Linked DNA regions of Pseudobacteroides sp.. The protein of the gene in region 2 interacts with the protein of the main gene of each other region in a pairwise test. Links are inferred from orthologs where the notes say so. Each region holds a gene or a part of one and is shown on either strand. Other genes may lie near its edges.

Region 1 (3,943 bases), on a different replicon or contig from region 2:
GTGGGGAAATCAATATGAAATCCATGGGAAGATATCTTATTATTCTGTCGCTTATTCTTGTATTGTGGAATACTGTCATAATAAAGCCGTTAAAGCTGTTTGCAGTATTTCTGCATGAATTGGGACATTCATTAATGGCCTTCGTGTTCGGTTATGGCATAAGCGGTATTAGGATTAGCTTTAATGAAAGCGGATATGCACTTGTTAAGACAAAGGGCTGGCTTTCCCAAATTATGATTTTAAACGGTGGTTACTTGGGAAGTTTGTTCTTTGGGTTGCTTATTTTGCTTTTAAAGAAGACACCGATTAAAAAATACCTTCCAGGTATCATAGCGATAATATTTCTTGGAGTTTCCATAAAGTACGGAGATTTTAGCCTTATATTGCTATATTCAATAATATTTGCAGCTGTAGTTATAATTATCTACATGATTCAGAATGACAAGGTAATTGACTGGACTTTGGATATTATAGGAGTTTCAAGCGTTGCCTATGCTGTATATGATACCTTTGTGGATACATTGCTGGTCAAATTCAAATTTCCACTTCAGATGATAGGCGGTAGGGCAAATGGAAGCGATGCAGATCAACTGGCACAAATCTGGCCATATATACCTGCCGTTATCTGGGGAATATTCTGGATAGTACTTTCCTTACTAGCCATATATGTGTTTTTAGCTAAAGGTGGGGGGAAATCAAAGGCCTCTAAATCAAAAAAATAATTTTATAATTTAAGTAAAATGAGGAAAGGGTTGGATTCATGGAAGTTAAGAAGAGGATTGAGGAACTTAGAAAGCAAATAGAATATCATAATGAACGCTACTATAACCAGGATGATCCGGAAATAACAGATTATGAATATGATCAACTCTCATTAGAGTTAAGGAAGCTGGAGAAGGAGTATCCCCAGTTTGCAGATGCGGATTCACCTACCAGGAAGGTTGGAGGAACAAGCAAGAGGGAGCTTAGAAAAGTACAGCATGATGTACCTGTTGTAAGTCTACAGGATGTATTCAGTAAGGAAGAGGTTTATAGTTTTGTTAACAAAATGATTCAAGAGCTTGGGGAGCCTACTTTTATTGTTGAAAAAAAGATTGATGGGCTTTCAGTGGTCTTAAGATATAATGACGGTACATTTGTAGATGGGATAACCAGAGGGGACGGAGTTATTGGAGAATCGGTTTATGAGAATCTTCTGGAAGTACCCAATGTACCCAAAAGCATTCCTGAAAAACATCCGTATCTTGAGGTTCGCGGCGAGGTTTACATGACCAATGAGACCTTTGAAAACATTAACCGTAAACAGGAAGAGATCGGGGGTAAAATATACCAGACTGCAAGAAACCTTGCAGCAGGAACATTGAGGCAGTTGGATTCATCTATAGTAAGAGAAAGAAACCTTGATATATTTGTTTTTAATCTTGAGATATGCCGGGGCAGGGAATTTGCTTCCCATTCAGAGTCTCTAGGCTGGCTTAAATCCCAAGGTTTCCATGTAAGTCCCGATTATTGTGTATGTAAAACAGCTGACGAAGTATGGGATGCAATTTTCAAAATCGGTGATTCGAGATGGAGTCTGCCCTTTGGAATAGACGGAGCAGTTGTTAAGGTTGACAGCCTAGGAGACAGAGCAAGGCTAGGCATGACCAGCAAAGTGCCAAGATGGGCGGTAGCGTATAAATATCCGCCTGAACAAAAGGAAACCATAGTTGAAAAAATAGATGTTCAGGTTGGACGTACAGGCAGGCTCACGCCTCTTGCTATCTTAAAGCCTGTAAGGTTAGCTGGCACAACGGTTTCAAGGGCAACACTTCATAATCAGGACTACATAGACATGAAGGATATAAGAGAAGGTGACTCGGTAATTATTCAAAAGGCCGGAGACATAATACCGGAGGTTATAAGAAGCATTCCGGAAAAGAGGCCTCCGCATGCACAGAGGTTTATAATACCCAATACCTGCCCAAAATGCGGTGCACCTGCCCTGAGGGAGGAAAACGGTGTTGAGATTCGCTGTACAGGTTCCGAATGTTTTGCCCAAGCTATAAGAGGTGTTATATATTTTGCATCCAAGGATGCCATGAATATAGAAGGCCTTGGTCCAAGCTCGGTTGAGGCTTTGATGGCTGATGGGTATATAAAGGATATTGCAGATTTATATAATATAAAGAATCATAGAGAAGAACTGATAAACAAGGGAATTGTAGGCAAAGAAAAGTCAATTGATAATCTTATCAAAGCTGTTGAAAAGTCAAAAGAAAACGATATTGACAAGCTTATAACAGGCCTTGGAATAAGAAATGTAGGTAAACAGACTGCAAGGGTCCTTGCTGCAAACTTTCCCGATGTAGATTCCATAATGGAAGCGAAGTATGATCAGCTAATTGCATTGCCTGACTTTGGCGATATAATGGTGCAGGATATTCTGAGCTTCTTTGCAAGGCCTCAAGTTCGTGCTCTCATAGAAAAACTTAAGGAAGCCGAAGTTAATATGGTCTCAAAGGCTTTGGAGAAAAAGAAAGATGATCGTTTTGCAGGAAAAACTTTTGTCCTCACCGGGACTTTACCCTCAATGACAAGGGAAGAGGCTTCGGAACTCATTCAAGCGTATGGTGGAAAGGTTTCAAGCAGTGTTTCAAAGAAAACATCTTTTGTGCTTGCAGGGGAAGATGCGGGAAGTAAGCTGGTTAAAGCAAGGGACTTAGGAGTTTCTGTTATTTCCGAGGAAGACTTAAAGAAGATGATTGGGGAATAGTTAAAGAGTTAGGTAAATATAAATTATTTATTAAAAAATTATTAAAAATTTATTAATAATTAGATATCTTTTTTTAAAATTTATGATAAAATATTATTGTATAGAGAAATAAGTACCAATTTATTAAACCAAATAATAACCTGATGGGTAAATTGTGATACTTAAATAGGTTTATTTTATCTGTAAGTGATTAGATTATTTTGAAAAGAGGTATGTTATGGCTATAATTGTTTTCGTTATTTTTGACATCATTGTAGTTGCCATTGTTTTGGGCTTGTTGTTTAAGTTTTTGGACATTAAGATTCCTTATAAGTTAGTGGAAACAGTTAACAAGTCACCCAAATTAAAAGCTGCATTGGATAAGATAATAGGCTTCATAAAGGATTTGGACCTTAAGAGCAAGATATCAAATCTAAAGCTGCCTAAAATTGAGCTTGCGAAAAGGAAGATAAAGACAAAGCCTATTAGTGTTAACAGTAATGATATAAAACAGGATATTGCCAATTACTTTAGCAGAAAAAAAGAAAACAGATCTATAAATCCAGATACATATGATCATCCCAAATTCGGAAGAATAGGCAATGACAATGAGCCTGTAATGAATAATAATCAAAATGATTATTTTCAAAGCAACAATATACCTTCGATGAATCAAAGGCTTGCTACTGTGGAAAGTTCCAGCTATTCCGGAGGTTTCTCAATTGAATCGAATCAGAAATACGATAATGACAGCAGTATCTCTACAAAAAAGTTTACGCCTTGGGCATTATCAAATAACTCTGATGACGACAGTTGCTATGAATTACTCAATAAAAAAGTGCCTGAGCAGGATAGTCAAAGAGTAGAAAGTCCTTACGGGGATAGGCTGAATCAGGACAAAAGTAAAGAAGAAGGTATCAAGGGGAAATTATTTCAGAGAAATATAAAAGAAGAAGTCAAGAAGGTTGCAAAAGAAGATACAAAGAAGGAAAAAGTAAAGAAAGACAAGTCTTTATTTGGGAGCAATAAAAATCAAAATAAGAAATATAAGGTTGTTCAAACGGGGTTTGCAAGCATATTTTTCTCAAGAAATAACAGCATTATAATAATCCCTTATGCAAAAGATATTGAAGGAAAGGGCAGGGCTATGGACAATATTATATATATTGACGGTCCGATTCTTCCGCATCAATTGGGTGAAGCTGTAAG
Region 2 (4,112 bases):
TATATTAAATCATTTTGAACATATTTTTCTCTTGTTTGGCTCCATAGTAATTATTGTTGTCTCACTTGTGGTGGCTGTGAATTTTACCAAAGATTCCAGGATTTTTGCCAAGGACAAGCCGGCAGCACAAAAGACAGTGACAGCTAAAGAAAAAAAAGAAGTGCCAAGCACTGCTGCTGAAGTAAAAAAGGAAGAGACTGACGCTACTAAACCAAAGAACCAGGAGACAACAAGCCCGAAAAACGAAAGAAAGACATCGGAGATTAAGGTTGAGATAATAAACAGCACAGGCAAAAAGGGTGTTGGTACTACTCTCGGAAATACCCTTAAAAACAGCGGTATTAAAGTTATATCGGTTATTTCGGGAAAAGTCACAACCAAAACAAAAGTAATAGAAAGAAACGATAATGGCTATGGCGATGAGGTAATAAGCTTAATAAAAACAGGCAGATTGTCCAAGGAAAAGATAAAAAATTCCAATGTAGATGTAACAATTGTATTAGGTGCTGATTATTTGCCGTGATTTTTTAGACATTAAAAAATGATTAATAAAAGACATGCAAAACATATTGTTCACAAATAATATTATTAATAGTATAATTCATTTATAATTATGCTTAAAATTTGATGGTGAGAGGGATGAAACAGTATTGAATTCAAAAGAAATGGTTGATAAAATCGTAGAGATTTTAGATAGTAAGAAAGCTAAGGATATAAATGTTATAAGCATTGAAAACATATCTATTTTGTCTGATTATTTTGTAATTTGCAATGGTACTTCCTCAACACATATTAAAACACTAGCCGATGAGTTGGAAGAAAAAATGGAAGAACAGGGCTTAAGATGCTTTCACAAGGAAGGCTATAACAGTGCAAGATGGATATTACTTGATTACGGTGACGTTATTGTTCATATATTCCACGAAGAGGACAGGGGCTTTTACAATCTTGAAAGGCTTTGGTCCGATGGTGTTTTATCATATAAATAAAGAATAAAAATCAAAGCTCATTATTACAATGGAGGTACCCTATGCATTATAACTATAGAGAAATAGAAAAGAAATGGCAGAATTTATGGGAGAAAAATAAAGTATTTAAGGTCTCCGACAATGACAAGGAAAAGTACTATGTACTTGAGATGTTTCCATACCCATCGGGAAATCTTCATATGGGTCATGTGAGAAACTATTCGATTGGTGATGTTGTTGCCAGGTACAAGAAAATGAATGGATTTAATGTCCTTCATCCAATGGGATGGGACTCATTTGGATTGCCGGCTGAGAATGCTGCAATAAAGAGAGGAATACACCCCAACGACTGGACCTGGTCCAACATAGAAAACATGAGAAGGCAGCTTAAGGAGCTCGGTATAAGCTATGACTGGGATAGGGAAGTTGCCACATGTCACCCGGATTATTACAAGTGGACACAGTGGATGTTTTTACAGCTTTACAAAAATGGTTTGGCATATAAGAAAAAATCATTCGTAAACTGGTGTCCTTCATGTACAACTGTTCTCGCCAATGAGCAGGTTGTAAACGGAAAGTGCGAACGTTGTAAATCCGATGTGGGAAAAAAAGATCTTGAGCAGTGGTACTTTAAGATAACGAAATATGCCCAAAAGCTTCTGGATGATATACAAATGCTGGACGGTTGGCCGGAAAAGGTCAAAACAATGCAGCAGAACTGGATCGGTAGGAGCGAAGGCGTAGAGGTAGATTTTAAGGTCGACGAAATGGATAAATCCGTTAGAGTTTACACAACAAGGCCTGATACTATATATGGTGTTACCTACATGGTTATTGCACCGGAACACTCCATTGTAAAAGAGCTGATAGAGGGAACAGAGCAGGAAGAGCAGTGTAAAGAATTTATTGAGAAGATGAAGTTCTTAAATGAAATAACAAGAACTTCAAATGAGACTGAGAAAGAAGGGGTATTTACCGGAAGGTATGTCGTTAATCCTTTGAACGGGGATAAGGTGCCTTTGTACCTGGCAAATTACGTATTAGCTGAATACGGCACTGGTGTGGTAATGGCAGTTCCGACCCATGACCAGAGGGACTTCGAATTCTCTAAAAAATACAATCTTCCTTTAAAGGTTGTTATCCAGCCGGAGGGTGTTACTCTTAATACTTCTCAAATGGAGGCTGCCTTTGAGGAAGTTGGCTACCTGGTAAACTCTGATAAGTTTGACGGAATTAAGAGTGACGAGGCTATAGGCAAAATAATTGATTACATCGAAGAAAAGGGATTCGGAGAAAGAAAGATAAACTTCAGGCTCAGAGACTGGCTGATATCAAGGCAAAGATACTGGGGAGCTCCAATTCCGATTATATATTGCGATACTTGTGGATCTGTACCTGTGCCAGAAGAGGAATTGCCTGTCATTCTTCCAACGGATGTTAAGTTTACAGGTGTTGGTGAGTCGCCGCTTGCAGGCAGCCCATCATATGTTGCTGCCAAATGCCCCAAATGTGGAAAGACAGGCAGAAGAGAAGTTGACACAATGGATACCTTTGTGTGTTCATCCTGGTATTATTTAAGGTATACAGATCCTTGTAACAGTAAGGAGCCCTTTAGTAAGAAGAGCACCGATTACTGGATGCAGGTAGACCAGTATATCGGCGGCGTAGAGCATGCGATATTGCACCTTTTGTATTCAAGATTCTTTATGAAGGCATTGTATGACATGGGCTTTGTTTCACAGGAGGAACCCTTTAAAAATCTCCTTACCCAGGGCATGGTTCTTAAGGACGGTATCAAAATGTCCAAATCTGTAGGCAATGTTGTTAGCCCGGAGGAGATAATTGAAAAGTATGGGGCGGATACAGCAAGATTATTTATACTTTTTGCTTCACCTCCAGAAAAAGACCTTGAATGGAGCGATCAAGGTGTTGAGGGATGTTATAGATTTATTAACAGGGTCTGGAGGATAATCGGCGAGTTTTTACCGCTTATTAAGGATGCCGGGGAAATTGATAAAGCATCATTAAATGAGCAGGATAAGGAAATACGCTATGTTATAAACCATACCATTAAAAAAGTTACTGATGATATAGGTGAAAGGTTTAATTTTAATACAGCTATAAGTGCTGTTATGGAGCTCATTAATGCTCTCTATGCTTATAAGGAAAAGGTTAGTGATGAGCAGAAAAATAAGGCTGTGCTCAAGGAAGCGGTTGACAGTCTGGTAATTATGCTGGCTCCGTTTATTCCACATGCAACAGAAGAGCTGTGGAGTCTTATAGGAAGAAGCGGCAGTGTCCACGATCAGCAGTGGCCTAAATACGATGCAGAAGCACTGGTTAAGGACCAGATCGAAATAGTGGTACAGATAAACGGAAAGGTCAGAGATAAACTTGTCGTTCCGGCAAAATTAAACCAAAAAGAATTAGAAGAAACTGCCCTCAGCAATGATAAAGCTAAAGAGCTCATTGAAGGAAAAACAGTAGTTAAGGTTATTGCTGTTCCAGGCAGGTTGGTTAATATAGTTGTTAAATAATACAACAAGGTAGAGCTTATAGTAGCAGGGTGATACAAAACTTACTTTACAGTTTTGTATCACCCTGCTTGCTTAATGTTTAAGGAAAAAAGGATTTTTTTATTTATACGAAGAAATAATATACCTGAATAAATAATTTTTTGAATACCTTGATCCAAAATATCAAAGTTTATGGAGGAAATTGGTATGGAATTTAAAATTTTTGGCAGAGAAATCTATGTCAATAAGGGTATAATTGCAGTATCAATTCTTATTTTGTTGGCAGTGTTAGGTGTAATCGGATATTTGGTAAAGGTTGGTAATGAACCTATCATATTTTTACCAAAGGAAGGAAGTGCTGTTAGCACAACTAATGAGGCTGTCAGAACTCCAGGAGAAAATAAGTTCCCCAGTCCTACACCCGCAGAAATCCAGGAACAAATTAAGGTATACATAACAGGTTGTGTAAAAAAGCCTGGGATAGTAACGCTTACTAAGGGACAAATGATCTTTGACGCGGTTAATGCAGCAGGCGGATTAACAGATGAGGCAGATAAAAATATCAACATGGTATATGTTCTAAATGATAATGTCTGGATTGACATTAAGTCTAAAAAAGAAGCTGAGA

What was found. The genes of interacting proteins can lie anywhere in the genome.
Region 1: the proteins of leuS (region 2) and ligA interact in binary tests that used the Escherichia coli proteins (3 or more experiments, as listed by UniProt). The link is inferred for Pseudobacteroides sp. from one-to-one orthologs.

What each region holds. Positions count from the first base shown.
Region 1 is NZ_DATCTU010000091.1:24,092-28,034, forward strand. The notes cover bases 311-3,257. They hold ligA (NAD-dependent DNA ligase LigA), read left to right. Parts: upstream 311-760; coding sequence 761-2,755; downstream 2,756-3,257. Other genes in these bases: VIO64_RS13495 (M50 family metallopeptidase), read left to right, coding at 311-722; VIO64_RS13505 (hypothetical protein), read left to right, coding at 2,973-3,257. Also shown: more of VIO64_RS13495, read left to right, coding at 15-310; more of VIO64_RS13505, read left to right, coding at 3,258-3,943. UniProt on the Escherichia coli protein: DNA ligase that catalyzes the formation of phosphodiester linkages between 5'-phosphoryl and 3'-hydroxyl groups in double-stranded DNA using NAD as a coenzyme and as the energy source for the reaction.
Region 2 is NZ_DATCTU010000036.1:9,553-13,664, reverse strand. The notes cover bases 652-3,767. They hold leuS (leucine--tRNA ligase), read left to right. Parts: upstream 652-1,030; coding sequence 1,031-3,505; downstream 3,506-3,767. Other genes in these bases: VIO64_RS06535 (helix-hairpin-helix domain-containing protein), read left to right, coding at 3,692-3,767; rsfS (ribosome silencing factor), read left to right, coding at 652-989. In the rest of the region: VIO64_RS06550 (LytR C-terminal domain-containing protein), read left to right, coding at 1-523; more of rsfS, read left to right, coding at 651-651; more of VIO64_RS06535, read left to right, coding at 3,768-4,112.